3 regions of the Promicromonospora aerolata genome follow, and region 3 is predicted to be linked to each of the others. Evidence: predicted binding sites of a transcription regulator. Region 3 holds the regulator's gene; each other region holds the start of a gene.
The links. Region 3 encodes LexA, which represses DNA repair genes until DNA is damaged. Its sites were predicted from a motif close to TCGAACANNTGTTCGA; they were not measured.
Positions count from the first base shown of each region.

Region 1 (9,775 bases), 1.4 Mb from region 3:
CGCGACAGCCGTCTCGACGGCTGCCGGCTTCGAGCTCGTGAACCGTCCGGCGCCCCGGTACCGCGGCTCGACGTCGAGGCGGTCGGGCGAGAGACCCGACGCCTTGTGCCCGTCGCGGAAGAACGGGACCTTGGCGAGCAGCTCCATGACCGGGTGCGTGAACCAGATGACCACCATGACGTCGATGATCGTGGTCAGACCCAGCGTGAACGCGAACCCGCGCACCCCGCCGACCGTCATGAAGTACAGGATCACCGCGGAGAGCAGGTTCACGGCCTTGGCCGCGTAGATCGTGCGGCGAGCGCGCAGCCAGCCGCGCTGGACGGCGAGCCGGAGCGATCGTCCGTCCCGGAGCTCGTCACGGATACGTTCGAAGTACACGATGAACGAGTCCGCGGTGAAGCCGATGGCCACGATCAGACCCGCGATACCCGGCAGGGAGAGGCGGTAGCCCATGCCCCAGCTCAGGAGGGCGATCACGACGTAGGTCATGGCACCCGCGACGACCAGCGACATCACGGTCAGCAGGCCGAGCGAGCGGTACTGGAACAGCGAGTAGACGACGACCAGCGCCAGGCCGATGAGGCCGGCGAACAGGCCGCGCTGCAGCTGCTCGGCACCCAGGGTGGCCGAGATCTGGTTCTGGCCGTTCACGTCGAACGTCAGCGGCAGCGAACCGAAGCTCAGCTGGTTGGCCAGCGTGGCCGCCGAGTCCCGGGTGAACGAGCCGGAGATGACCGCCTGCCCGTTCGTGATCGCCGCGTTGCTGCTGGGCGCGGAGACGATCAGGCCGTCGAGGACGATGGCGAACTGGTTGCGCGGCGCCTCGAGCGGCGTGAGGCGCTCCGTGGTCTCACGGAACTTCGTCGTGCCCTCGGAGTCGAAGTCGAGGGTGACGCCCCACTCGTTCGAGACCGTGCCGTTGGCGCCGGGCACCAGACCGGAGGCGGCCGACGTCAGGTCGGTGCCGTCCACCTCGACGGGGCCGAGGATGTACTTGGCCGCACCGCTCTGGTCGCACGTGACGAGCACGCGGTCCGGGTGGTCACCGCCGCCGCCCTGCAGGTTCTTCGGGTCGGTGCAGTCGAGCTGGTCGAAGAGCTGCTGGACCGCGGGCGTGATCTGGGCCAGGTCGCTCGGGTCCGTCGGGTCGACGTCCTTCGCTTCCTCGGCCGCCTTCTTCTCCAGCTCTTCCCTGCTCTGCTCGCCGGTGGCGGCGTCATCGCCCGTGCCACCCTTGTCGCCCTCGGCACCGGCGTCGTCGCCGGAGCCCTCGGCCGAGGCGGACGGCTGAACCGTCGGCATGGGGTTGCCCACGGTCAGGACCGGGCGGAACTTCATCTGCGCGGCCTTCGAGATCAGCGCGATGGTCTCGTCGTCGACCACGCCGGGGATCTCGACCACGATCTGGTTGCTGCCCTGGCTCGCGATCTCGGCCTCGGTGACGCCGTTGGCGTCCACTCGCTGCCGGATGACACCGATGGCCTCTTCCATCGCCTCCGGAGTCACCTCCGACCCGTCGGAGGTGACGGCCTGCAGGATGATCTGGGTGCCCCCCTGCAGGTCGAGTGCGAGGCCAGGAGCCAGGCTCGCGCCATCAGGATTATCGCTCGACTTTCCGTCGAGCTGCCAACCAGCCAGTAGGGCGCCGAAGGGCAGCAGGATCGTCAGGATCGTCAGGAGCACGATCGTGCGAACCGGCCGCGAGCGCCGGGTGTCAGTCGCCAACGTCTGTCTCTTCTCGTGTGCGCGCCGGGGTACGTCCGACACGGGTTCGGCGCCGTCCGGGTTCACCGGACGGCGCGGCCGTCACTTGCCGTCCGCGTCGGCGTCCCGTCGCTGCTGCTCCCGGTACTCGCGCTTCGCGGTGTCCAGGTCTGACAGGTCGTCGGGAACGTCGGTCGCGTCGGGGCTGATCGTACTTGCCGTTTCGCTCTCCTCTGTGACGTCGGACTCATCGGCCGCGTCGTCGGCGTCCACGTCGTCGGCGACGGGCTCCTCGACCTTCTTGGAGATGGCGGCGCGGAGCCAGGTGGTCGGGCTGCCCGGGAAGGACTCGATGGTCACCTGGTCGGTCGACTCGTCGACGTCGACCACCGTTCCGATCATGCCGGAGGCGGTCATGACCTTGGTACCTGCGGTGATGTTGTTGCGGAACTCCGCTGCCTCGCGCTGCTGCTTGCGGGTGCGGGACGACATGAAGAACATCACCACGAGGAGGATCGCGACGAGAATGAGCATTTCCACGGTAAAGGTCCTTGTTCGATTGCGGTGTCGGATGTGCAGCGCTCGCATGCGTCGCGCAAGTACGACGAGGATCCAACCCAGTGTAGTGCTCGGGGTCGAATCCTCGATCGTCGCAGCAAGGCGCACCACATGAACAACGTCAGGGGTCGAGCAAAGTTCCCGTCCCGGGGGCCTCGGATCCGCGGCCGGGCTGTTGCGCGGGCGGGACGAGCCCCAGGTGCTCCCAGGCGGCCGGGGTCGCCACGCGCCCCCGTGGGGTGCGTCCGACCAGGCCCTCGCGCACGAGGTAGGGCTCGGCGACCGTCTCGACGGTCTCGGCCTCCTCGCCCACGGTCATGGCCAGTGTGCTCAGGCCCACGGGCCCGCCGCCGAACCTCGTGCACAGGGCGGTGAGCACGGCGCGGTCGAGGCGGTCCAGGCCGATGGGGTCCACCTCGTAGACCTCCAGGGCGGACCGTGCGGCGTGCAGGTCGAGGCGCCCGTCGCCGCGCACCTGCGCCCAGTCGCGTACCCGGCGCAGCAGCCGGTTGGCGATGCGGGGGGTGCCGCGGGAGCGGCCGGCGATCTCGTGCGCCGCCGCGTGCTCCAGGTGCACGCCGAGCAGCCCGGAGGAGCGCAGGATCACGCGCTCCAGCTCCTCGGGCGAGTAGTAGTCCATGTGCCCGGTAAACCCGAAGCGGTCGCGCAGCGGGGCGGGCAGGAGGCCGGAGCGGGTGGTGGCGCCGACGACGGTGAACCGCGGCAGGGCGAGCGGGATCGCCGACGCGCCGGCACCCTTGCCCACGATGACGTCGACCCGGAAGTCCTCCATCGCGACGTACAGCAGCTCCTCGGCCGGCCGGGCCAGGCGGTGGATCTCGTCGATGAACAGCACGTCCCCCTCCTCGAGGGAGGACAGGACGGCGGCCAGATCGCCCGCGTGCTGGATGGCCGGACCGCTGGTGAGCCGCATGTGCGACTCCAGCTCGCCGGAGATGATCATGGCGAGCGTGGTCTTGCCCAGACCGGGCGGGCCGGACAGGAGCACGTGGTCGGGCGGGTTGCCGCGCGCGATCGCCGCCTGGAGCACGAGCGAGAGCTGGTCGCGCACGACGCGCTGACCGACGAAGTCGTCGAGCCGCTTGGGGCGCAGCGCGGCCTCCGCGGCGCGCTCGATCTCGTCGGCGCTCGGTGTGACGAGGCGCTCCCGCTCGCTGGTCGAGCCGGTCCCGGTCGACGCCTCAGCCACGGTGGCCGCCCAGCAGGCGCAGCGCGGAGCGGAGCGTGGCGGCGACCTCGTCGGCGGCCACGGCGTCGGTCCCCGCCTCGGCCAGCACCTTCGCGACGGCGTCGTCGGCCTGCTTGGCGGGCCAGCCCAGGCCGGCGAGGGCCTCCACGACGCGCTCGGAGTGGTCGGCCGGGTTCGTGGCGGACGCCGCCGGAGAACCGTCCGCCGCGCCCGCCGGGGTGCCCGACGGCGGTCCGAGCCGGTCGGCCAGCTCCAGGACGATGCGCTGGGCACCCTTCTTGCCGATACCGGGGACGCGGGTGAGCGCGGCGAGGTCCTCGCCCGCGACGGCGCGGCGCAGGGCGTCCGGCGTGTGCACGGCGAGCATCGCGAGCGCCAGGCGCGGCCCGACCCCCGACACGGTCTGGACGACCTCGAACACGTCCCGCTCGTCGGGGTCGCCGAACCCGTACAGCGTCATCGAGTCCTCGCGAACCACCATGCTCGTCGCGACCCCCGCCGTCTCACCGACGCGCAGCCCCGCCAGCGTGGTGGGCGTGGCGTGCACCAGGTAGCCGACGCCGCCGACGTCGACCACCGCACGGTCGAGGCTCACGTGGGCCACGGTTCCCGTCAGCGAGGCGATCACGGGCTCCCCTTTCTTGCGTCCGGACACGGTTGATGCCCTCAGGGCCCTCAGGCGGCTGAGCCCGCCGAGGTCCGATCGAACGTTCGTGCGAGGAGCCTAACAAGGCAGGCCGCGCCCCCGAGCGGGCCACGCCGCAAACCGCCCGACTGCAGAGTTGGTTGCGGCCTGCGCCGCCGACTGCAGAGTTGGACGCGGTAAGAGGCTCTGGATCCGCACCCAACTCTGCAGTCGACAAGACAACGTGCCGACAATGTCTGCAGTTAGCCGGATGGGGTGCCAGGGTCCGGGGGCTGCACAGGCATCGGCCGGGGAATCACCGGCGGGTGCGCTGCTTGGCGGCCTGTTCCGCGGCCGCCCAGGCCCGCTGCGCCGGCGTGAGCTCGTGCCGGTCGCCGCCCTGCAGCGCGCCGGCCGGCCGCCACAGGTGGCAGACCGCGAGCGCCAGCGCGTCGGCGGCGTCAGCGGGCCGCGGTGCCTCGTCGAGGTCGAGGATGCGGGTGATCATGGTGGTGACCTGGGCCTTGTCGGCCCGACCGGAACCGGTCACCGCCGCCTTGACCTCCGACGGGGTGTGCAGCGCGACGGGCACGCCCCGGCGCGCAGCCGCCACCATGGCCAGCCCGGCAGCCTGGGCGGTCCCCATCACCGTGCCGACGTTGTGCTGTGCGAACACGCGCTCGACCGCAACCACGTCGGGTACGTGCTCGTCCAGCCACGCGTCCAGACCTTCGGCGATCTTCAGCAGGCGCAGGTCCGTGGACGTCTCCGCGTCGGAGCGGATCACCCCGACCGCGACCATGCGGGCCCGTCGCCCGGGAAGGGAGTCCACCACACCGACACCGCACCGGGTCAGACCAGGGTCAACTCCGAGAACGCGCATGACGTCACGTTCTCACGAGGCCGGGCGCCCGGCCGGCAGGCTCGACGAACGAAGCCTGACCGGCCAGAACGTCACTCCTCGTCGTCCAGGGCGGCCATGACCTCGTCGCTGGCGTCGAAGTTCGCGTAGACGTTCTGCACGTCGTCGCTGTCCTCGAGCGAGTCGATGAGGCGCATGATCTTGCGTGCGCCGTCCACGTCCACCTCGACCTGCATCGACGGGTGGAAGATCACGTCCGCGGAGTCGTACTCGATGCCGGCGTCCTGGATGGCGGTCCGCACCGGCACCAGGTCCGTGGCCTCGGTGAGGACCTCGATGGCCTCGCCCTGGTCGGTGACGTCCTCCGCGCCCGCGTCGAGCGCGGCGAGCATGACCTCGTCCTCGCCGACGCCCTCGGTCTTCGGCACCACGATCAGACCCTTGCGGGAGAACAGGTACGACACGGAGCCCGGGTCGGCGAGGTTGCCACCGTTACGGCTGAACGCCAGGCGCACCTCGGAGGCCGCGCGGTTCTTGTTGTCGGTCAGGCACTCGACCAGCACGGCGATGCCGTTGGTGCCGTAGCCCTCGTACATGATCGTCTGGTAGTCGACGGCGTCGGCGCCCTCGCCCGAACCACGCTTCAGGGCACGCTCGATGTTGTCGTTCGGTACCGACGACTTCTTCGCCTTCTGCACCGCGTCGAACAGCGTCGGGTTGCCGGCGAGGTCGCCGCCACCCGTCCGCGCCGCGACCTCGATGTTCTTGATCAGCTTCGCGAAGAGCTTGCCGCGCTTGGCGTCGATCGCGGCCTTCTTGTGCTTGGTCGTGGCCCACTTGGAGTGACCTGACATGCCTCTACCTGACTCCTTGCATTTCCGATGGCTCTTTCAATGGCGTCGAACGGTGGCGGGACCGCTCAGCCGCCTGCGACGATGCTGACGAACAACCCGTGCACACGCGTGTCCCCCGTGATCTCGGGGTGGAACGCGGTGGCGAGCAGCGGCCCCTGCCGTGCTGCGACGATCCTACCGGCGGCGGCCACCGGACGGCCCTGTGTATCCACAGCGGGGATGCGCGCCAGCACCTCGACGTCCCGGCCCGCCTCCTCGATCCAGGGGGCACGGATGAACGCGGTGCGCACCGGGCCGCGCCGCCCGGTCGGGGCATCTGCCGCGTCGGAGATGCCCGCGAACTCGAGGTCGGTCTCGAACGAGTCGACCTGCCGCCCGAAGGCGTTGCGCCGCACGACCACGTCCATCCCGCCGATGGTCCGCTGGTCGGCGGTGCCGTCCAGGATCCGGTCCGCGAGCAGGATCATGCCCGCGCACGAACCGTAGACCGGCAGCCCTTCCTTGATCCGGGCCTGCAGCAGGTCGTCCAGGTCGAAGATGCGCAGCAGCTTGTCGATGGTCGTCGACTCCCCGCCGGGGATCACCAGCCCGTCGACGGCGGCCAGCTCGGCCGGACGTCGCACGGTCACCGCGCGCGCACCCACGGACTCCAGGGCGGTCAGGTGCTCTCGGACGTCGCCCTGCAGGGCGAGGACTCCAACGGTCGAGGTTGTCACAGCCATCGATCTTACGTCGCGCCACGGTCCGGACGGGAACGGCCCTCAGTCGTCGAGCTGCTCGCCCAGGTGGCGCACCTCGCCGTCCCACCCCGCCACGAGGTGGTCGACGACGTCCGGGAGCTCGGGCGGGAACACCTCCAGCGGCTGCTCGCGCAGCGCGGCCGGCGTCAGCCACGCCATCTCGTCGAGCAGCTCCCGCTCGGCGGCGGTCCAGCCGTCGGCCGTCACCTCGACGGCGTCCGGCGTCCGGGCGAGGTAGAAGACCTCGTACTGGCGGCACGTCTCGGCGTAGAACTCGAAGATGCCCGTCCGCGTGAGCACCGGGCCGACCAGGTCGGCGGCGTCCAGCGCGATGCCCACCTCCTCACGGGTCTCGCGGAGCGCGGCCTCGACCGGGGACTCCCCGGGATCGATCCCGCCGCCGATCGTGAACCACCAGGACCGTTCCGGCTGGTTCACGTCGTGCCCGCGCATCACGAGCACCCGCCCGGCGTCGTCGACCAGGATGACGCGCGCCGCCGAGCGCTCGCGCATGCCGTCCGGGCCGAGCACCCAGTCGTCCCCGAGGGACGTGGTGCCCGGGCCGTCGGCCGGTACGGCGGCCGTCACCAACCGCGCCCCACCGGGCGGCCGGGCGCCCGCCACTCCTCGATGGTGCTCAGAACCGTCGCTGTGCCAGGTCATGCCGACGACGATACGTTCGCACCCGGGTAAAAGCACTGAGGTCCGCGAGCACGGGTCCCCGGACCGCGGGACCCGCCTCAGAAGCCCAGGTCCCTGAGCCACGCCAGCAGGTCGTCCTCCCGCCGCTGCGCCGTGCCGGGCTCCCAGGCCCCGATCTCCCGCGCGTCCACGAGGACGCCGTCGCGCAGGTAGATGACGCGGTCGCCGCGCACGGCGACGCCGGGGTCGTGCGTCACCATGACGATCGTGGTGCCGCCGCGGTGCACGTCGGTGAACGCGTCCATCACCTCGGTGCTCATGCTGCTGTTCAGCGCGCCCGTCGGCTCGTCGGCGAACAGCACCGACGGCTCGCCGGCCAGGGCCCGGCAGATCGAGGCACGCTGCAGCTGCCCACCGGAGACCTGGGTGATGCCGTGCTTCTTGAGGTGCGCGATGCCGAACCGCTCCATCAGCGCGTCCACCCGCGAGACCGCGGCCTCCCGGCCCTTCTTGGGCGCCGCCCTGAGAGCGGGCAGCAGGATGTTGTCCCGCACGTCCAGGTTGCTCAGGAAGTGCGGCTGCTGGAACACGAATCCCATCCGCGTCAGGCGGACCGTGCTCATCTCCGCGTCGCCGAGCGACGTGAGCTCCCGACCCTCCAGCGTGACGTTCCCGCCGGTGGGACGGTCCATGCCACTGATGCTGTACAGCAGCGTGGACTTGCCGGAGCCCGACGCGCCCATGACGACGAGGAACTCGCCGGCCCGGACGGACAGGTCGATGCCGCGCAGCACCTCGGTCGGCGGTTCGGAGGAGAAGTACGTCTTGCTCAGCTCGCGCGACTCCAGGCTCACCGTTGCTTCGTCCATGAGTTGTCCCCTCATCCTCGGATCCATTCGCTCTTGTCGGCGCGCCGGATACCTGCCGTGAGCAGGGCGACACCGAGACAGCCCGCCCCGAGCAGCAGCAGCGGGTACAGCACGTACACGAGCCACGGGTTCGGGATGAAGGTCAGATCCGTGATCCCGAGCCGGACGGCGGTGAGCCCGGCGCTCGCCAGCGACTGCCCCGCGGTCGCGGCGAAGACCAGGCCCGCCGCCGTACCGGCGACCACCAGCAGCAGCGCCTTGGTCCGCACCTGCCCCACGAGCTCCTTCGCCGAGAACCCGAGCGCGGACAGCACGCCCATCTTCGGCCGGTCGCGGGTGAGCCGGAGCTTCAGGAACAGGCTCGTGATGAGCACGGCGACCCCGAGGCCGAACACGAGCGCGACCCAGGCCGCGCCTCGCATGGAGTCGGTCAGGACCCCCATGGTCTCCCGGACGTACTCCTGGGTCGGCTTCACCCCCGCCGTCGGGAACTGCGCGTCGTACGCGTCGGCGGTCGCGCCGGGGTCCGCCGCGTCGTCCGCCAGGTCCGCGTAGACGGTGTAGGCCGAGGCACCCTCGGCCACCTCGCCCGACATCTTGGCGGTCTGCCCGCCGTCGGTGATGTCCTGGTAGATCCCGCTGACCTGCACGGTCACCGGCTGGTCGCCGTCGTAGACCGTCAGATCGTCCCCGACGCCCACCTGGTACTTGTCCGCGTTGAGGACCGACAGCGCGATCTGGCCGTCCCGCGGCATGCCGCCCTGGCTGAACCGGACGGCGCCGTCGGCGTGGTCCCCGACCGCGACGCGTAGTCTCGCCCGCCCCTCCGCGCTGTCGGCATGGAAGTCGACGTAGGCGAAGGTCTGCACGTCCGTGAGGCGGTCGTCGTCCTCCATCGCGGCGATCAGCCGGTCCTTGACGCCGTCGACGTCCTCCTGGAACTGCACGTCCGCGCGCAGGTCACGCTCCAGGGCGCCCAGATAGGTGACGAACCGCGGGCTCTCGAACGTGCTGACCATGTTCGCCGGGAGCGTGATCAGCACCGCGGTGAGGCCGAACACCACCGGCAGCAGCGCCCACGCCCGGCCCTCGGCCCGCAGGTCGAGCAGGGCCAGGCGCCCGTTGACGCCCGCACCGGACGACGACGCCAGCCCCGTCCGGCGTACCCAGCGCGCCTGCCGCCTCGCCCGGCGGGCGGTCTGCTTCTCGTCGAGGGTGCTGCCGTGCACCAGGGCGTTCACGACCTCGATCTTCCGCACTCCGCGCAGGACGCTGCGACAGATCCCGACGACGATCACGTAGACGGCGGCGAGCGCGGTCAGCGGTACCAGGAACGTCCAGATCCCCACCGGCGCCTGCGCGTAGGTGGTCTGGATGCCCTGGGTGAGCGCGTTCGCCGCGACGATCGCGAGCAACCCTCCGACGACGCAGCCGACCAGCGCCAGGACGCGGTACTTCCTCAGGTAGAGCCCTGAGATGTCGCGGTCCGGGATGCCGATCGCCTTCATCGCACCGATCTCGTGGACCTCGTCCTCCAGCGTTCCCCGGATGACGAAGCGCAGGTTGAGCAGCGCGATCGCGATGAGGACCAGGCTGACGAACACCAGCGCGAACGCGACGAGGCCGTCGCCGATCATGCTGATGATCCGAAGCTGCTGGCCGGTGACCACCGGGCCGTTCGTCGGTAGGCCGCCGGCGCCCTCGTACG
Region 1 covers NZ_JBHUHF010000001.1:358,361-368,135, reverse strand. Annotated here, with positions in the region: gene secD (protein translocase subunit SecD) at 1-1,728, opposite strand, end outside; gene yajC (preprotein translocase subunit YajC) at 1,810-2,241, opposite strand; gene ruvB (Holliday junction branch migration DNA helicase RuvB) at 2,387-3,475, opposite strand; gene ruvA (Holliday junction branch migration protein RuvA) at 3,468-4,103, opposite strand; gene ruvC (crossover junction endodeoxyribonuclease RuvC) at 4,417-4,983, opposite strand; gene ACFSL2_RS01650 (YebC/PmpR family DNA-binding transcriptional regulator) at 5,055-5,816, opposite strand; gene pdxT (pyridoxal 5'-phosphate synthase glutaminase subunit PdxT) at 5,882-6,538, opposite strand; gene ACFSL2_RS01640 (NUDIX hydrolase) at 6,578-7,219, opposite strand; gene ACFSL2_RS01635 (ABC transporter ATP-binding protein) at 7,297-8,067, opposite strand; gene ACFSL2_RS01630 (ABC transporter permease) at 8,079-9,775, opposite strand, start outside.
Region 1: ruvA (Holliday junction branch migration protein RuvA) is a predicted target of LexA. The motif match lies at 4,179-4,194, and genes of this name have one in related genera.

Region 2 (9,775 bases), 870 kb from region 3:
CGCCGACGTGCGGCAGGTCGGACGGCACAACCTGGCCCTCTGACCGGCGCCGCGAACCGGCCCGGCCGGCCCGCCCCACGGCGTCGGGTCGGTATGAGATCGTGACCGGTCCAGCACCCACGATTCACGCGACGCGGGCAGACTGCGGCCATGACCGACGCCCCCCGCCGACCTGAACCGCCGGAAACCGGCTCGACGAGCGCCCCGGCACCCCCGCGGACCGGCCTCGAGCTCCGGGACGGTGTGCGGATCCCACGCCGCCAGGTCTACTCCTGGGCGCTCTGGGACTGGGGGACGCAGCCGTTCAACACGGTGATCCTCACGTTCGTGTTCACGGCCAGCTACCTGATCTCCGAGTCGTTCCTGGACCCGAGCGTCGCGTCCCTCGACGACGACGACCCGCTGCGGGTCCGCGCGCTGGCCGAGCTGACCAGCGGCCTCGGGCTGTGGACCACGCTCGCCGGTGTGCTCGTCGCGCTGGTCGCCCCCGTGCTGGGCCAGCGGGCCGACGCGTCCGGCCGCCGCAAGGCATGGCTCGGCGGCGCCACCGGCGGCATGGTGCTGTGCATGCTCGCGCTGTGGTTCGTCGAGGCGGACCCCGCCTACTTCGTGTTCGGCGCGATAGTCATCGGGCTCGGCAGCGTGCTCAGCGAGATCGCGGGCGTGAACTACAACGCCATGATGGTCTCCGTCGCCACGCCCAGGACCGTCGGCAAGGTCTCCGGACTCGGCTGGGGCCTCGGCTACATGGGCGGCATCCTCATGCTGCTGCTCGTCGTGATCGCCAACGGCGCCGGCTGGTGGGGCATGCCCACCGACAACGGCCTCGCCTACCGCGTCATAGCGGTCGGCTGCGCGGTCTGGGCCGTGGCGTTCGTCTGGCCGATCTTCGCCTTCGTACCCGAGCTGCCGCCCACCAAGGGCCGGGCCAAGGTCGGCTTCTTCGCCAGCTACGCGGTCCTCTACCGCGACATCCTCGGCCTGTGGCGCACCGCCCGGCGCACCTTCTGGTTCCTCCTGGCCAGCGCCGTGTTCCGCGACGGCCTCAGCGGCGTCTTCGCCTTCGGCGCCATCATCGGCAGCGTGAGCTTCGGGTTCAGCCCCGACCAGGTCATCATCTTCGGCATCGCAGCCAACCTCGTGGCCGGAGTCAGCACCATCCTCATCGGCCGGGCCGACGATCGCTTCGGACCCCGCTCGGTCATCCTCAGCACGCTCAGCGTGATCGTCGTCGCCGGGCTCGCCGTCGTCTTCCTGCGCGACCTCGGCCCCGTCGTCTACTGGGTCGGTGGACTGGTCCTGTCCGCGTGCGTCGGCCCCGCGCAGGCCGCCTCCCGCTCCTACCTCGCCCGCGTGACCCCCGCGGGCAAGGAGTCCGAGATCTTCGGCCTCTACGCGACCACCGGCCGTGCGACGTCCTGGATGTCGCACGGGCTCTGGACCATCCTCATCGCCGTGACGGGAGCGACGATCTGGGGCACCCTCGGCATCATCGCCGTGGTCCTCCTCGGCCTCGTCCTGATGTGGTTCGTCCAGGAAGCACCAGTAGCCGACGCGTGACCGCCGGCGTGCACGCCGCTCCGCCTACGAGGCGGGCGGAGGGGCGTCGGCCCCGCGAGGGGCGTCGGCCCCGCGACGGGGCGGGCGCCGCCCGGGCCCACGCAGCCACCGCTGGATCCGGGGCAGATCGGCCAACGGCCCCAGGTGCCGCAGCTTGTCCGGGTTGATCACGCCCCGGATGCCCACGAGCTTCCCTTCCGCGACCTCGAACGCCCAGGTACCGATCAGACCGCCACCGACGCTCTCGTCGGCCAGGATGAGCAGACCCGGCTCACCACCCACCAGGGCCCGCTCGAAGGAGAACGGACCCCCACGGCGCACGAAGGTCGCCAGCAGGCGCGCCACTGCGACCTGCCCCGTGACCGGCCGGGCGATCGACATCCCCTTCGGCACGTTCCCGCCCCCGTCACCGGCCATCACGACGTCCTCGGCGAGCAGCTCCAGGAACGAGTCCACGGCGCCCTCCTCGCACGCTGCCAGGAACCTGGTCACGAGCTCGTCGGCACGCGCCCTGCCCGAGCGGTCGCCCGGCCGGCGGCCCGGCTGCTCCCTCGGCCGCTCACCCGGCCGGTCGCCCTGCTGCTCACCCGTCGGGACGGGCGGCCGGTCGCGCGGCCGGTCGCCCTGCTGGCCGCTCGAACGACCCTCGGACCGGACCGGAGCGGCGCTCGCGGGTGCCTCCCCGGATCCCGGCTCCGCGGATCCTGCCCGTCCGGCGCCGGCGCCGCGCTGCCGGGCGATCCGTCGCCTGGCGCGTGACGCCAGCTGGCGGGCGGCGACCTCGCTCGTGCCGATCACCTCGGCCGCGTCGCTGTGCGGAAAGCCCAGTACGTCGTGCAGCAGGAACGCCGCCCGCTCGGTCGGGGTGAGGGTCTCCAGCAGCACCAGGAACGCCGTCGAGAGATCGTCGGCCAGCTCGGCGTGCGCCGCGGCGTCCGGCGGCATGGCCGCCATGGCGACCGGCTGGTTCGACGTCACCGGCCCGACCAAAGGCTCGGGGAACCAGTCGCCCACGTAGGACTCCCTCCGCACCCGGGCGGACCGCAGCACGTCGATGGCGATCCGGGTCGTCACGGTGGTCACGAACGCATCCGGGTTGCGCACGCCGTCGGCCTGCGAGAGCCGTGTCAGCGCCTCCTGCACCACGTCCTCCGCCTCGGCCACGCTGCCGAGCATGCGATACGCCACCGAGAACGCCAGAGGGCGCAGCCGGTCCAGCGCCGCGCCGTCGAGGCGGGTGTCGTGGGGGAGCGCGCCGCCGTGCTCCGCACCGGCCTGCGCACCACCGGGGTGCGAGGTGTCGGGTTCCGTCATGAGGACATGCTCTCGCGTCATGCTCCGATGACGAGATGCGGGCGTCAGACGTGACAGCACCGTCGCATCGGGTATGGGGTCGGCTATGGGGTGATCGATCAGTGCGACCGATCAGTGCGAGCGCATCGCGTCGATCTCGTCGCGCCGGAGCAGGATGAGCCGGTCCAGGACGTCGTCGGGCAACGGCTGCTCGGGCGTGAAGCGGATGGTGCCCTTCGACGTCGAGAAGCCCGTCAGCTCGGGAGCGAGCGCCTCGATCGCCGGCGGGCTGAACGGGTACAGCCCGATGTGCTTCACCGTGGCCCGCGCCGACACCAGCGGGCTGTCCCGGTAGCGCAGCGCGGCCATGCCGTAGCTCATGCCCTCCTCGGCGGCGGGGACCAGCCGCAGCGCGCGGGCCCGCACGCGCTCGACGGCGTCCCGCACCGAGCCGTCCAGGCTCGCGATGTACTCGGTGAACTCGTCCATCTGCACAGCATCGCTCCGCGGACGGCGCTGCGCGAGGCCGGCGCCGTCGCCCGGGTTCGGGAGCTCCCGGGCCGGTGCCGTCAGGGCACGGCGTGCGCGCCAGGGCGTTCCCGAGAGTGATGCCGGGGGAACTGCCGACCGGGTCGGGAGAGTTGTCCACAGATCTTGGTTTGCCGCTGCGAAGCGTACGAATGTTCGAGATAATGGATGTAGTCAGAGTTGGAGAGCTAGAGGTAGAGGGGGCGGATCGGTGGAGCGGTCGATGTACGGCACGGCGTCCGACGGTCCGCCTGCCATGGGTTCGTTCGAGGAGGTGCTGGGCCGGCTCGAGGATGCGGTGGGTGATCTGGCGGACCTGGTCGGTCCGGAGGTGCTGAACGGGTGGGACGCGCCGAGTGTGACGCGCCTGGTGGAGGCGCATGCGCGGATCCGTCGGGTGACCGGTCGTCTGGACGGGGTGCGGTACACCGTTCTGGAGCGGGTCGAGCGGGAGGGTTCGTGGCGGTCGGGTGGTATGGCGCGTACGTTCCGGGCGTGGTTGCGGTTGCGTGAGGGGGTGTCGTCGGCGACGGCGGGTAGGGACGTGGCGATGGCGCGCCGGCTGGCGACGGCGTTGCCCGTGACGCGGGAGCAGCTGGTCGCGGGGCGGCTGGGTGTGGATCATGCGCGGGTGATGGCGGAGGTCGCGCCGACGAGCGAGACCCGCACGGACGCGTTGGCGTGGTTGGTCGATACCCGTACGGGGCAGACGACCACGCCCGAGCAGTTCGTGCAGAGCGTGTCTGTGGACTTCCCGGACCCGTTGGATGATCCGGACGGCACTCGCACACGGGAGCGGATCACCGCGGTGCTGGAGCAGGCGGTCGCGGACGGGACGCTGGTGACCGGTGAGGGTCTGGTGTTGCGTGAGGCGGGTGTGTTGAACGCGGACCGGTTTCGTGTGGTGGCGCGCCGGTTCGCGACGGTGACCGATCCGGGCACGGACGACATCGAGGACGACAAGGCCGCGCAGGGGGAGTTCCTGGACCTGTCCAAGACGTTGGGCGGCTATCACGTGGCGGGGTTCCTGACCGACGAGCACGGCCTGCTGGTCTCGGCGGCGGTGAACGCGGTCATGGGTGCGCCCGCGGCCGGAGAGGTGCGCACGTCGACGCAGCGTCGGGCGCAGGGGTTGGCAGACGTGGCCCGGGTCGTGCTGGATACGGATCAGGCCTCCCCGGGCGCGGCGATCCGACCGCACTTGAACGTGACCGTGTCGTGGTCGGAGCTGGTCACGCAGGTCACCCGGACCCGCGAGGGGCTGTGCCTCACCTGTGGGCAGGCCACGCCCGCCCGCGGCAGCCGGGCGAGCGCCGGCGCAGCGGGCACGACGGCGGTGGCGGGTGGGGGCTCGGCCATGCCGTCGGTGTCCGGAGCGCTGTCGGCTGGTGGTCCGGTGTTCACCGAGGCGGGTGGACGCGTGCCCCGGGCGTTGTTGCGGCGGTTGGCGTGTGATGGTGCGGTCACGCGGGTCGTGTTCGGGCCGGATGGTGCGGTGGTGGATGTGGGTCGTGCGCAGCGGACGGTGACGGGGCAGATCCGTCGTGCGGTGATTGCCCGGGATCGGCATTGTGTGTATCCGGGGTGTGATCAGCCGCCGTCGCGGTGCGAGGTGCACCATGCGGTGCGGCACTGGGCTGACGGTGGGCAGACCTCGGTCGCGAACAGTGCGTTGCTGTGCTGGTTCCACCATCAGCTCGTGGACGCCCGAGGCATTGTCATGCACTGGACCGGCAAGCCGGCACCGGGTACCGGCGCGCTCGGAGCCCTCGTGGAGACCGGGTGGGCGTTCACCGATGCCCGTGGGCATCGCATCCGCCTGCCCGACGCTCTCGAGGCCCTACCCTCGCTCGACGCACTACCCCCACCGGAGGCCGGACCACCTGCTGCCGAAGCAGCCTGACCGACGGGCTCCGACGGCCGCGGAGGCCGGCTGACTCCGGCTGACTCCGGAGTCGGGCCGCCTCCGCGACGGTCATGCCCGGAGGACCCGCGTCCGGCCGGCCAGCAGCACGGTCGTCAACGCCAGCACGCTCGTGAGACCGAGCACCGCTGCGTACGCGGTCAGTCCCGCGACGTCGTAGAGGGCCCACAGGAGGGCGCCGGTCGCCGACGATGCGATGGCTGCCGCGACGGCGTCGGCGACCTGCAGGGCGGACGACGCCGAACCCTGCTCGTGCGGCGCCGCGAGGTCGAGCGTGAGGACCGACAGAGTCGGGTAGACCAGACCCATCCCACTGCCCGACAGCACCCAGAACGCCATGCCGAACCCGGCAGGCACGTCCGGGAGGACGAGCACCGACGCACCGGCCATCCCCAGCGCCAGCAGAACCCCGCCGAGCCGCACGTAACCTGCATGGCTCAGATGCAGCACGTCGCGCCCACGCACCCACGATGCCACCGACCAGCCGAGCGCCCCCACGGTCAGGATCAACCCGGCGCTCCCGGGGCTCAGTTGGCGCTCGTGCACGAGGAGCAGGGGCAGCAGCACCTCGGCACCCATGAACGCCGCCGATACCAGGGCCCGCACCGAGATGACGGCCGGCAGGCCCCGCCTGGCCCGCAGCACCGCGAGGGCCAGGCCCAGCGCAGGCAGCGGGGAAGGCCCTGGCTGTGCGCCGTCGCCGTCGCCGTCTCCGTCGCCCGGGTCCGCGTCGCGCGGAGCCGCGTCGCGCGCGTTCGCCGCAGTCAGCCCCGGCCGCATCAGCAGCGCCGCCGGGACGGTCAGCGCGGCGGCGCCGAGAAATACCCAGCGCCAGCCCAGATGCTCCACGACGAGCCCGGCCAGCCCGGGGCCGACGATCGCGGGCACCACCCAGGCCGCGGCGAACGCCGAGAACACGGCGGCCCGCCGCTCCGGGGCGAACACGCGCGCCACCAGCACGTACAGCGCGACGCCGTAGAGCCCGCTGCCGATTCCCTGTACCGCACGTCCCGCGACGAGGGCGCCCATGCCGGTCGCCGTCCCCGCGACGACGAGCCCGGCCACGAAGAGCGCCACGCCGGTCCACATGGCCGGCGTCGGACCGCTGCGGTCGCACCAGCGACCGGCCGCGAGCATCCCGACCACGCCGGTGGCCAACGCGACCGCGAACGCGAGCGTGTAGTGCCGCAGCCCGTCCAGGTCGACGGCGACGGTCGGCATCGCCGTGGACACCGCGAGCGACTCGAACGCGCCCAGCGAGCACAGCGCGATCATCCCGGCGATCACGAGGCGCTGGGCGCCCCGGCTCAGCGTGCCCGACACCGGGGCAGGTGGTACGGGTGCGGCGGCGACGGTGGCGGTCACACCAGCACCACCTTGCCGGTGGTGCGGCGCTCCTCCAGCTCGCGGTGCGCCCGGGCCGCCTCGGCGAACGGCACCCGGTGCGTCACCACCCGCCACCGGCCCGACGCCGCACGGGCCAGCGCGCGCTCCTGGTACGGGCGCTGGTCGGGCATCGGGGGAGCATCGGGCCCCAGGGCGTAGCGGACCTCGACGGTGGACTCGATCCGGTCGTCGTCCCCGGCCCAGGACGTGTAGCGGTTCGGTGCGCCGGAGGCCCAGCCGTACGCGACGAGCCGCCCGGGCGCCGCGCCGGTGCGGGCTCCCGCGCCGTCGGCTCCGTCCAACAGGGTGGTCGCGGCCGTGCCGAGGTCTCCGCCGACGCCGTCGAGCACGAGCGTCGCGGGGGAGTCCCCGAGGGCCGCGCGTGCGGCGGCGGTCCAGCCGGGAGCGGCGTAGTCGACGAGCGCGAGGCGGGCGGTGCCGGACTGCCCGTCGGTCTCGCCGGCGGTGGGTACGTCGGGGAGCAGCTCTCGCAGGCGGGCGAGCTTGGTGTCGCTGCCTGCGAGGGCAATGACGCGAGCCCCGGTGTGCAGCGCCTCCTGCACAAAAAGTGTGCCAAGCCCGCCGGCCGCGGCAGTCACCACGACCACGTCGGTCGCGGTCGGTGCCGCGATGTCGAGCGTGTAGACGGCCATCCGGCCGGTGCCGATCATGGCGATCGCGTCCGCCGGGTCGAGGGGGTTGCCGCCAGGGCTGTCCGGGATGGCGTGCAGCTTGTCGGCGGCGACGGCGACCCGTCGGGCGTACCCACCGCCGTCCGGCACACGGCCGAGGTGCGCGGCCACGGACCGTCCGATCCACGAGGGGTCGACCCCGGGTGCGACATCGGCGACGGTGCCCGCGATCTCTCGGCCGGGCACGGTCGGGAGACTGGGCAGGGGGAGCGGCGGGCCGCTCTCGCCGCGGCGGACGGTGACGTCGACGAGGTGCACGCCGTGCGCGACCGCGTCGACGAGCACCTCGCCGGGCCCCGGCACCGGGTCGGGGATCTGTTCGAGCGTGAGTACCTCCGGCGGGCCGAAGGTGTGGTGTCTGATCGCGTCCATGCCGGTATCATTCAACCTGAACCAAAGTTGAGGTCAACGGTGGCCTCGGATCCGCTGGAGGCGGCACGTGGAATCAGTCAGTCCCCAGGTCCCGTGGGACCGTGACGAGCTCACCGTCGGTGATCTCGCCGCACGCAGCGGCGTGTCGGTGTCGGCGCTGCACTTCTACGAGCGCAAGGGGCTCATCGCGAGCCGGCGCACGTCGGGCAACCAGCGGCGCTACCGGCGCGAGACGTTGCGGCGGGTGGCGTTCATCCGGGTGTCGCAGCGCGTCGGCATCCCGCTCGCGGACATCGGTGCGGCGCTCGCCACGCTTCCCGGCGACCGCACGCCCACCGCGAAGGACTGGCGCCGTATCTCGCAGGCGTGGCACGACGACCTCGACGCGCGGATCGAGCAGCTGTCGCGGCTGCGCGACCACCTCACCGACTGCATCGGGTGCGGCTGCCTCTCGCTGCGCCGGTGCGCCCTGACCAACCCGCACGACGAGCTCGCCGAGGCCGGCCCGGGCCCGCGGACGCTGCTGGTCGAAGGGCTGGAGCCGGACGGGGTCTGACGGTCGACCGAAGGCGGACCCGGCCGGTGCGCCGGCCGGCCGCGGGTGTCGGGCGCAGGCGTGACGGCGGCGGCTGCCGTGGCCGACTAGGCTCTCGGCCATGGCTTCTGCACTGCCCCGTGTCCTGGTGCTCAACGGACCCAACCTCGGCCGGCTCGGTGTCCGCGAGCCCGAGATCTACGGGCACGCCTCCATGGCGGATCTCGAGGTCGCCGCCGCGAAGTGGGGCGCGGAGCTCGGTCTGGAGGTCGAGGTGCGGCAGACGGACGGCGAGTCGGAGATCGTCGGCTGGCTCCACGAGGCGGTCGACGCCGGTGCCCATGTGGTGCTCAACCCGGCCGCGTTCACGCACTACTCGTACGCCCTGCGTGACGCTGCCGCCCAGGTCAGCACGGCGGGCCTGCAGCTCGTCGAGGTGCATCTCTCGAATCCGGCCACGCGGGAGTCGTTCCGGCACTACTCCGTGGTGGCGGGGGTCGCGACAGGCACCGTGGCCGGCTTCGGGTTCGATTCCTACCGGCTGGCGCTGTCGGCGATCGCACAGCGGCTCAGTCAGTAGAAGCCAGGAACTTAACCTTGAGGTAGTTAAGCAAGCGGCTTAACTCACTCCCAGACAAGCATGGCCAGCCCGAGCCCGCCGAGCGCGAGGAGCCAGCTTGCGAAGCTGCCGATCAGAAAGTACTCGGTGACGGGGTTCGGCCCGTGGTCGACAGGTGTGGTGGCGGGCTCCGGGTCGGCACCGTTACCGGAACCTTCGGCGCCGGCAGCCTGGATGATGATCGGCGGCGGCCCGCTGGCGCCCCTGGATTCGCTGGCGGCGAGCTCGGGGAAGCGGAGCAAGCCCTTGGCGCCCACTACGACTGCTGCGGCCGTCAGGTTTCCGGCAAGCCCGAGCCCGACGATGAAGAGCCGCTCCATCGGCCCGAGCACGCGTCCGCTTCGCAGGCGGGCGGAACCTTCCTTGCTGGGAACGTTGACGGCCTCGAGAATGAGGCGGACGAGCAGGTTCGCCGTAGCTACCTGGAACAGGGCGATGCCGCCCACGAGAATCACGCGCGAGACGGGGAGCTCCGACAGAGGTCCCGGCACCCAGCTCGGCCACGCGGTGGGTGCGGCCTCCCCGAAGAGGAGCGCAACAGCGATGCCCAGGCTCACTGCTGAAAAGGCGACAGCAAGGCCCGGAGCCTCTCCGAAGGCGCGCGCGATAACGCCGTCGTGGACCCAGACCGCGAGGAGTGTGGCGAGTGGAATGCCAACAGCTAGTCCGGTGGCTGCCGAGACGCCGCCAGCGGTCAACAGGGCACCCAGGGTGACAAGACCGGCGGCCAGTGCGGCGTAACGCCGGGTGGGAGAGATGGGTCCTTGGCTGGTGTCGCGGATCGCGTCCGTCACGCCCAGTGCTGCGAGGAATGCTCCGAGGACTGCCATCCGTGCATCACGCCTTTCCGAACAAGGTCTGCGCGT
Region 2 covers NZ_JBHUHF010000001.1:900,427-910,201, forward strand. Annotated here, with positions in the region: gene ACFSL2_RS04060 (alpha-hydroxy-acid oxidizing protein) at 1-43, shown strand, start outside; gene ACFSL2_RS04065 (MFS transporter) at 151-1,560, shown strand; gene ACFSL2_RS04070 (sigma-70 family RNA polymerase sigma factor) at 1,585-2,874, opposite strand; gene ACFSL2_RS04075 (iron chaperone) at 2,986-3,342, opposite strand; gene ACFSL2_RS04080 (HNH endonuclease signature motif containing protein) at 3,605-5,284, shown strand; gene ACFSL2_RS04085 (MFS transporter) at 5,357-6,670, opposite strand; gene ACFSL2_RS04090 (alcohol dehydrogenase catalytic domain-containing protein) at 6,667-7,755, opposite strand; gene soxR (redox-sensitive transcriptional activator SoxR) at 7,823-8,311, shown strand; gene ACFSL2_RS04100 (type II 3-dehydroquinate dehydratase) at 8,412-8,870, shown strand; gene ACFSL2_RS04105 (hypothetical protein) at 8,915-9,739, opposite strand; gene ACFSL2_RS04110 (hypothetical protein) at 9,747-9,775, opposite strand, start outside.
Region 2: ACFSL2_RS04080 (HNH endonuclease signature motif containing protein) is a predicted target of LexA. The motif match lies at 3,526-3,541, and genes of this name have one in related genera.

Region 3 (9,775 bases):
GCGCTCGTGATGAGCGTCCAGGAGACCAACCTCGTCACCGCGCCCGTGTTCGTGGGGCTCGACAACTTCGTGTTCGTGCTGCAGGACCCGCTCCTGGGCAAGGCCGTCAAGAACACCCTGTGGTTCGCCCTGCTCGCGCTGGTGTTCGGATATCCGCTGCCGCTGGCCGCCGCGGTCCTGATGAGCGAGGTCCGGCGGATGCGGGGCCTGTTCTCGGCGCTGGCGTACCTGCCGGTCGTCGTGCCGCCGGTCGTGGCCGTCCTGCTGTGGAAGTTCTTCTACGACGCGTCCGACACCGGCGTGTTCAACACGATCGCCGGCTGGGTGGGGCTCGGCCCGTACCCCTGGCTCCAGAACGCCACCAGCGCCATGCCGTCCCTGGTGCTCGAGGCGACCTGGGCCGCGGCCGGTGGGACCGTCATCATCTACCTCGCCGCGCTCGTCGGGGTGCGCACCGAGCTCTACGAGGCCGCCGAGGTGGACGGGGCAGGCGTGTGGCGCAAGATCTGGCACGTCACGCTGCCCCAGCTCCGCGGCGTCCTCTTCATCACCCTGATCCTGCAGATCATCGGCACCGCGCAGGTGTTCCTCGAACCGTTCCTCTTCACCGGCGGCGGTCCCAACAACGCGACCCTCACGATCCTCATGCTGATCTACGACTACGCCTTCGGGAGCAGCCTCGGTGGCAACTACGGGGCGGCGACCGCCCTCAGCCTGATGCTCGCCGGCGTCCTGGCCGTCCTCTCCGCGGTGTACTTCCGCGTGACCCGACCCTGGAGCAGCTGACATGGCAGCCAACAACCGGACGCCGACCCGCCCCCGTGCCCCGCAACCCGCGGAACGCGGCATCGTGTCGTCCCACGACCGGCGCCGGCCCAGCGTGCGCGGCTCCCTCGGTGCGCTGCAGGGCGGCCTGCTGATCGCCCTGGTCGTCGTCGGGCTCGGGCCGATCCTCTGGCTCGCGAAGGCCGCCGTCACCCCCACCCAGGAGACCCTGCGCCAGCCCCTGGGTCTCTTTCCCACCGGGATCGACTGGGCCAACCTCGCCACCGCGTGGACCCGCGCCGAGATCGACCACTACTTCGTCAACACCCTGATCGTCGCGGCGGGCGCCTGGTTCTTCCAGATCCTGGTCGCCACCACCGGCGGCTACGTGCTCTCCGTGCTGCGGCCGCGGTACGGCAACGTGATCTTCGCACTCGTGCTGGCCACGCTGTTCGTGCCGTCCGTCGTGCTCCTCGTGCCCCTGTACCTGACGATCCTCGACGTGCCGATCGTGCACGTCAGCCTGCTCAACACCTTCTGGGCGGTCTGGCTGCCCATGGGCGCCAGCGCGTTCAACGTGCTGCTGGTCAAACGGTTCTTCGACGGTCTGCCCCGGGAGATATTCGAGGCCGCCCGCGTCGACGGCGCCGGACCCTTCCGGCTCTTGTGGAGCATCGTGCTGCCGATGTCCAAGCCCATCCTCGGCGTCGTCTCCGTCTTCGCCGTCATCGCCGCCTGGAAGGACTACCTCTGGCCCATGCTGGTGCTGCCCGACCCGGCCAACCAGCCGCTGTCCGTCCGGCTGCCCGCCATCGCCCCCTACCTGGAGCTCGACGTGTTCCTCGCGGCGCTCGCGATCTCGACCGTGCTGCCGATCGCCCTGTTCCTGGCGTTCCAGCGTCTGTTCCTCAGCGGGGCGGGACTGGGCGGGGCGGTCAAGGGGTAGCGTCAAGGGGTGGCCGAGGGTGGCCGCCGGTCGCTGTGGACGACGTGGGGTGCGTGTCGGTGGCCCGGCTTAGGATCGAACGTGTGACCAGCCTTCCCGACGCACCCGCAGCCACCGCCGCCCCCACGGGGATCCCCGACGTCGAGGAGCTGCTCGACCTCGCGGTCGGTGAGCTCGGTGGCGGGCGGCGGGACGGCCAGCACCGCATGGCCGTGGCGGTCGGGGATGCCATCGAGAAGGGCGAGCACCTGCTCGTCCAGGCGGGCACCGGTACCGGCAAGTCGCTCGGGTACCTCGTGCCTGCCGTCCGGCACGCGGTGGCGGCCGAGAGCAAGGTGATCATCTCGACCGCCACCCTCGCCCTCCAGCGGCAGGTCATCACGCGCGACCTGCCGCTGGTGGCGAAGGCGGTGGCGCCGCAGCTCCCGCGCGAGCCCCGCATCGCGCTGCTCAAGGGCTGGCACAACTACCTGTGCGTCCACAAGGTCGGGGGCGGATACCCCGCCGACGAGCCGACGCTGTTCGACCTCCCCGGCGGTGAGGACCACCCGCGTACCGAGGAGCCCGCCGCGTCCGGAGGTGCGCGCGGTCGGCGCAAGGACGACGGGGCCACGCTCGCCGACCACGTGCGCCGCCTGCACGAGTGGGCAGGGGAGACGGAGTCGGGCGACCGTGACGACCTGGTGCCCGGTGTGCCGGACCGCGCGTGGCGGCAGGTTTCGGTGACCGCCATGGAGTGCCTGGGCGGCAAGTGCCCCATGCTGGCGGAGTGCTTCCCGGACAAGGCGCGCGCCATCTCCCGGGACGCGGACGTGGTGGTCACCAACCACGCGATGCTCGGTATCGCGGCCACGGGAAGTCCCGGCGTCCTCCCGGAGCACGACGTGGTGGTGGTGGACGAGGCGCACGAGCTCACCGACCGCGTCACGTCGTCGGCCACGGTGGACCTGTCCATGGCCTCGGTGGAGAACGCCGCGCGGCTGGCCCGCCGGCACGCCGGCACGAACACCGACACCCTCGACCAGGCGGCGCAGGCCCTCGGGACCCTGCTCGTCACGGCGACCGCCGAGCGGTTCCCGAACGGTCTGCCGGACGATCTGCGCACGGCGGTCGGTGCGGTACGGGACGCCGCGCGCGAGGTGCTGAGCACGTTGAAGCCCGACACCAACGGCGGCAAGGGGCAGCCACCCGGCCAGCCCGAGCCCGGGCTCAAGATGGCGCAGGGTGCGATGCTGCAGCTGTTCGAGACGGCGGAACGCATGGCGTTCCAGGACACGACCGCCGACGTGCTGTGGTGTTCGCGCCCCGACAACGGCTGGGGCGGGTTCGGTGACAACGTGACCCGCCTGCACGCGGCGCCGCTCCACGTCGCGGGCCTGATCCGCACGCACCTGCTGGGCGAGGCGACCGGGGTCTTCACCTCGGCCACCCTGGCACTGGGCGGCACGTTCGAGCCGGTGGCCGGAACGCTGGGCCTGAAGGGCGAGGACGCCCCGCCCTGGCAGGGTCTGGACGCCGGCAGTCCGTTCGACTACCCGCGCCAGGGCATCCTCTACGTGGCGCGGCACCTCCCGGCGCCGGGCCGGGAGCCGACGACGGAGGCGCAGCTCGACGAGATCGCGGAGCTCATCACGGCCGCCGGTGGTCGCACGCTCGGCCTGTTCTCGTCCCGGCGCGCCGCGAACGCGGCGGCGGAGGCGATGCGTGAGCGGCTGGACTTCCCGATCCTGGCGCAGGGCGACGACCAGCTACCCACGCTGGTGCGCCAGTTCGCGGACGACCCGACCGCCTGCCTGTTCGGCACCCTGTCCCTGTGGCAGGGCGTCGACGTGCCGGGGCCGTCGTGCCAGCTCGTGCTCATCGACCGCATTCCGTTCCCGCGGCCGGACGATCCGGTCAAGGCCGCACGCGCCAGGGCCGTCGAGCAGGCGGGCGGCAACGGGTTCATGGCGGTATCGGCGCAGCATGCCGCCCTGCTGCTCGCGCAGGGCGCCGGACGCCTCGTGCGGAGCATGGACGACCGCGGAGTCGTGGCGGTCCTCGACCCCCGGCTCGCGACCGCACGGTACGCGTCGTTCCTCACCCGGTCGATGCCCGGGTTCTGGCCCACGACCGACTCCGCGCTGGTCCGCGCCGCGCTGGCGCGGCTCGACACCTAGCCTGGGGACATGACAGCCCCGTCGGACGTCCAGGGCGCGCAGCCGTCCGGCTCACGCACCACCAAGCTGGCGGTGGTGGGAGCCGGGGCGGTCGGCTCGACCCTCGCTTTCGCCGCGCTCACCCGGGGTTCGGCTCGCACCATCGCCCTGCACGACGTGAACCGGGCCAAGGTGGAGGCCGAGGTGCTCGACCTGCAGCACGGTCTGATGTTCACGTCCCAGGCACAGGTGGTCGGCTCGGACGACGTGGGCGTCTGCGCGGGGGCGGACGTCGTGGTCGTGACCGCCGGCGCGAAGCAGAAGCCCGGGCAGACCCGGATCGACCTCGCGGAGGCGACCATCGGACTGATGCACCAGATCCTGCCCGGACTGGTGGAGGTCGCCCCGGACGCGACGTACCTGATGGTGACCAACCCCGTGGACGTGGTGACCTACGCGGCGCTCAAGATCTCCGGCCTGCCCCGGCAGCAGCTGTTCGGCAGCGGTACCGTCCTGGACTCGTCGCGGCTGCGCGTGGTGCTCGCCGACCGGTGCGGCGTAGCCGTCGGGAACGTGCACGCGTACATCGCCGGGGAGCACGGCGACTCGGAGATCGCACTCTGGAGCTCCGCCACGATCGGTGGCGTGCCGCTGCTGGACTGGGTGCCGCTGGGCGGACACCCGCCGATCGATGCCGCCGTACGCTCGGAGGTGCACCACGAGGTGGTCGATTCCGCGTACCGGATCATCGCGGGCAAGGGGGCGACCAACTACGCCGTCGGTCTGGCCGGTGCCCGCATCGTCGAGGCCGTCCTCAACGACGAGCGCCGGATCATGCCCGTGTCCTCGCTGTTGGACGACTACCACGGCATCAGCGACGTGTGCCTGTCCGTGCCGTCGCTCGTCGACCGTCGCGGCGTCACGGACTCCGTACGGGTCCCGATGTCCGACGACGAGCTGACGGGGCTGCGTGCCTCGGCGGCCGGCGTGCGGGCGGTCCAGAAGCGGTTCGGTTTCTGAGCGACGGCCTCGGCCGCCGAGCGACGCAAGAGGTCCCGACTGCTCCGACCGGCGGGCCGTTCCGCTGGTCGGAGCTGTCGGGACCTCTCTGTCGTGAAGCCCTACAGGCTGCGCAGGACGGCCACCACGCGGCCCAGGATCTGTGCCTCATCACCCGGGATCGGCTCGTAGGCCGGGTTCTGCGGCAGCAGGAGCACGTGGCCGTCCGCCTGCTTGAACGTCTTCACCGTGGCCTCGCCGTCGATCATCGCCGCGACGATCTCGCCCTGCTCGGCGACGTTCTGCCGCCGCACCACTACCCAGTCCCCGTCGCAGATCGCGGCGTCGACCATCGAGTCGCCCGCGACCTTGAGGAGGAACAGCTCACCGTCACCGACCAGCTGGCGGGGGAGCGGGAAGACGTCCTCGACGACCTGCTCCGCCAGGATCGGGCCACCGGCGGCGATCCGACCGACCAGCGGAACGTACGACGGCGGCGGGGTGCTGGCGTCGTCGGGCACCGAGCTGCCCCAGTGGACCTGGCCGCTGCGCCGCGGCTCGGGCCAGTGGATCTCGCCGCGTGTCGGCTTGTCGACCTGCTCGGCCAGGGGCTCCACGAGCTCCATCGCGCGCGGCCGGTTCGGGTCGCGGCGCAGGAAGCCCTTCTTCTCGAGCATCTGGAGCTGGTGCTTGACGCTCGACGGGCTGGCCAGCCCGACGGCCTCGCCGATCTCACGCATCGACGGCGGGTAGCCCCGCGTCTCGAACGACTGCCGGATCGTGTCCAGCACGAGGCGCTGCCGTTCGGTGAGGCGGTCTGTCGGCGAGATCGTGTGCACGTCAGCGACCGCCTTGTCGCTTGGCGCGTCCAGCGTGGCGACGCCAGGGAGTGTCATGTCGACAGCTGGTGCCGTGTCGACGGCTCTCGTGTCGCTGGTCCCGTCCCGTCCCGTCATGCCCGTGCCCCTCCCGTTCCGACAAATGTTCTCCCTACGTCACCCACTCTAGATCACAAACTCGCTCGGCTCAAACGAATGTTCGAGCGTGTCTCGACATCGGCGGTGTCCCGTGCTACACAATGGTACGGGCGTTCGACGAACGCTTGTATGAACGACAAGAGCTCAGTCACTCTTCGAGGAGGGGCCATGGGGGACGTGATCCCGCTGCGGCAGTACACCCCGGCGTATGGGCAGAGGTATGCACCGGCGTACGGCCGGTCGTACGCACCGGCGTCCGGGCCGACCGCGGTGCCGACGTTCTCGCCGGCCCGGTCGCGCACGGTGGCCGACCGGCTCGGGCTGGCCGGCCTGCGGCTCACCCGACGTGGCCGGGTGGCGCTCGTGCTGCTGGCCATGCTCCTGCTCGCGCCGATGGTGACCTGGGGTGCGACGGCGGTCGCCAGCGCACCGGGTGAACCGACGGAGGTCCGGGTGCACGCCGTGCAGCCGGGGGAGTCGCTCTGGGGCTTCGCCCAGGAGATCGCGGAGCCCGGCGAGGATGTCCGGCACGCCGTCGCGCGGCTCCAGGAGCTGAACCAGATGTCCTCGGGTGCGCTACGGGTCGGGGAGCTGCTGCTCCTTCCCAAGGAGTGACCAGGGGCGTCGAATCATCGTCAAATGGTGTGGCGATGTTGCATGGGGGTGGTTTGCCCGCTTACCGTCGGGACGCGACCGGAGGCCTCCGGTCGGTGGACGACCCCGCAGGAGTGAGCATGCACTGCCCGTTCTGTCGCCACGCCGACTCGCGCGTGGTGGACTCGCGGACCGCCGACGACGGCCTGTCGATCCGGCGCCGCCGGCAGTGCCCCAACTGCAACCGACGGTTCACCACCGTGGAGACCGCCAGCCTGTCCGTGGTCAAGCGTTCCGGGGCCACCGAGCCCTTCAGTCGTGACAAGGTCGCCGCGGGCGTGCGCAAGGCATGCCAGGGACGTCCCGTCAGTGACGACGACCTGGCGATCCTGGCCCAACGCGTCGAGGAGACCCTGCGGAGCAACGGCAGCGCGGAGATCGACGCCTACGAGGTAGGGCTCGCGATCCTGGGCCCGCTCCGTGAGCTCGACGAGGTGGCCTACCTCCGGTTCGCCAGCGTCTACCAGTCGTTCGACTCGCTCGAGGACTTCGAGAGCGCCATCACCTCGCTCCGTGCCGAGCGCGCGGAGCGGGCCGCCGCCCAGCAGGCCTGAGGCAGGCCGTCACGCGGCTCTCCCCCCGGCCCGGGCACCCGTGAAAAATGTTGGCACCCAGGTGTGCCGTGGTGCAGGCTGGGCGGACGACGGACCCGATCGAGGGACCCCCGGAACAAGAGGAGGTGATCGGTGTGACGGACGAGAAGCCCAATGCCGAGGAGGCAGAGGTCGAGACCCAGGGCGCTGAGGAGCCCAAGGTCGCGACGGCGCCGAGCAAGGACGCGAAGGCACGGTTCAAGGAGGCGCTGGACCGCAAGAACGCGGCACAGCACCGGACCGCCGCCGGCGACGTGAACACCGGTGCGGTACACGGTTCGGAGACGACCGGTCCCGTGCAGAAGATGTTCCGCCGCAAGTCCGGCTGATCCTCGGTGGTGGAGGCCGCTGACCTGGTGAACGACCAGATCAGCGGCCTTCGTCGTACCTCATGTCGCACCGGGAGGAAGCTGGTGTGATGAGAACGTCACGATGAGGGCACGGGAGAACACGCAGGTCACCGCCGGACCAGCCGGCGTCCGAGGTCTTCCCGCAGGTGGACCTCTAGGAACACGCGCAGGTACTGCTCGTTCGCGAGCTGGTCGAAGGCGGCGACCAGCGCCGGGTCGGGCGTGTCGGTCAGGTGGACGATGCGCCAGAGGTTGAGCGGGGCCTCCTCGTTCCCGCCGACGGAGTGCTCGACGTGGAAGAGCGGTTGCCCGGCGCCGGCCGTCAGGAGGCGGCCGTCGGGTGCGCGAAAGCTGTTGGTGCCGAGGAAGAACGCACGCCGGTTCTCGTGATCGAGGCGGACGTGCTCGATCACCGTCGCGTAGCGCTCCGGGTCGGTCCACAGCCGCTGATCCGAGACGCGGGTAAAGTCCTCGAGCTCGCCATGGTGCACGCTTTCGAACGTATCGGCGCTGCCCGGGCGCACGACCGTCGGGATGTACTTGTCCGGCGCCGTGGCCTTGCGTCTTTCCATGTCCCACAGCTGCGAGCCGGTATACCTGAATGGTGGCCGGACGTCGTACCGGTCGCGCAGCACGTCGTTCACCGCCACCGGTGGCAGCTCTACCGACGTGGTGCCAGGGGCGTCCCAGGCCTGCTCGAAGATTGCTGCGTGGTCAAGCCTCATCCTTGCTCCTGACTCTGAGTGCTGAAAGTTTCGTCGATGTGCTCATGCCTGAAGGCGACGCGACACCGTGATCGTGGACAACCCCCACACCAGCCATCCGCCGTAGACGAGCAGGCCCACGAGCTCGTCCCCCGGGCCGAGCCGACCGGCGAAGAAGTCGGTCCAGGTGGTCCACAAGCCCGACGCTCCGATCGAGGTGAGGACCATGCCACCGAGGAGCGCCGCCGGTCGTGCCCAGCGTGGGGCGGGCCGGTCCCACCAGCGCAGCGCGACCGCCAGTGCAGGAACAGCCGCGATGCTGAGCGCGATCGTGACCACGAAGGTGGCGTCGACGACGCCCACCGCGCCGGGCGGTGCCGCCCAGGAGCTGCCGAGGGCCCAGGAGACCTTGAGTGCCGGATACACCAGGGATCACCGGCGAGGACGAACCACGCCGGGCTCATCCGCGCCACGGAGTCGTAGGGCTGGTGGACCATTGCCAGCACGCCGGCGGCCAGGCAGGCCACCAGGGACGATGGCGCCAGCCACCGGGTGGCGAGGTCGAGGCGACGGTGAGGTCCGGTGCGGGGCTCGGGCCTGATCGGGTTCACGTTCATGGGCGTTACGTTTCCACCCACGGGCACCCCTTTCCCTCACTGTCTGAGGTGACCTCGCTCCCCCGGGCGGGGGAGATCCGCGCCACGCCGGCGACGGTGCACGGGCCTACTGGACTGGTTCTGCGGCGCGACGGGGGGCGAGCAGGACGGCTGCGGCGGTGAGGACGACGGCGCTGATGGCCGTGAACGACCAGAACGGTCCGGAGGTGAGAGCGCCCGGGTCGCGTACCAGGTTGAGGGCCGACATCGGCAGTGCGTGAGCGAAGACAGCGGGCCAGACGCTGCCGAACCGGCAGACCGCTGCGCTGAGCAGCAGGCCGAGGGGGAACAGCAGGAGCGTGCTGCCCAGCAGTGCCTGCCATGGCAGGGTGCCCTGCAGGGCCAGGGTGCCGTGCAGGGGCACGTGGAAGAGCACCCACACGGCCGCGATGGCCGCGGACGAGCGCCAGAAGCCCCATCCCGAGAGCAGGCGTTGCAGGTAGCCACGCCACGCAACCTCCTCGCCGAAGGTGCTCAGCGAGTAGACGAGGACGAACGGCACCACGAACAGCAGGATCGACGAGAGGTCCGCCCAGGGCAGGGGAGCGACGATCCCCAGCACGCTACCGAGCAGGGCCGTCGCGCCGTAGGCCGCCAGCAGCACGGCCACGGCGACCCCGCTGCCGAGCAGGAGGCGCCGCCATCCGCCGGGCCGCAGCGCCCACCACGTCGCGAGACCGCCGGGCAGCGGATACAGCCGCATGACCACGAGCGAGACCAGGGCGGGAATCCAGCGCCCGACCACGACGATCCAGTCGGGCAGGGTCCATCCGGCGGCCAGGAACACACCGCACAGGACGGTGACGACGAGAAGGGTGAGCGCCGTGAAGACCAGAGCCACGCGCGCCGGGGCATTGTTTGTTCGCTGCACAATTCGGCACTGTAGCATCGGGAGATGTCACAGCAACGACGTCGCGGGCCACGGGGCGACCTGACCCGCGCTCGCATCCTGGAGGCCGCCGACCAGGTGCTGCGCAGCAAGGGAATCGCCGG
Region 3 covers NZ_JBHUHF010000001.1:1,766,228-1,776,002, reverse strand. Annotated here, with positions in the region: gene ACFSL2_RS08055 (carbohydrate ABC transporter permease) at 1-786, shown strand, start outside; gene ACFSL2_RS08050 (carbohydrate ABC transporter permease) at 788-1,711, shown strand; gene ACFSL2_RS08045 (ATP-dependent DNA helicase) at 1,795-3,870, shown strand; gene ACFSL2_RS08040 (L-lactate dehydrogenase) at 3,880-4,869, shown strand; gene lexA (transcriptional repressor LexA) at 4,971-5,744, opposite strand; gene ACFSL2_RS08030 (LysM peptidoglycan-binding domain-containing protein) at 5,994-6,440, shown strand; gene nrdR (transcriptional regulator NrdR) at 6,560-7,033, shown strand; gene ACFSL2_RS08020 (DUF5302 domain-containing protein) at 7,168-7,401, shown strand; gene ACFSL2_RS08015 (hypothetical protein) at 7,530-8,147, opposite strand; gene ACFSL2_RS08010 (hypothetical protein) at 8,190-8,552, opposite strand; gene ACFSL2_RS08005 (CPBP family glutamic-type intramembrane protease) at 8,850-9,653, opposite strand; gene ACFSL2_RS08000 (TetR/AcrR family transcriptional regulator) at 9,678-9,775, shown strand, end outside.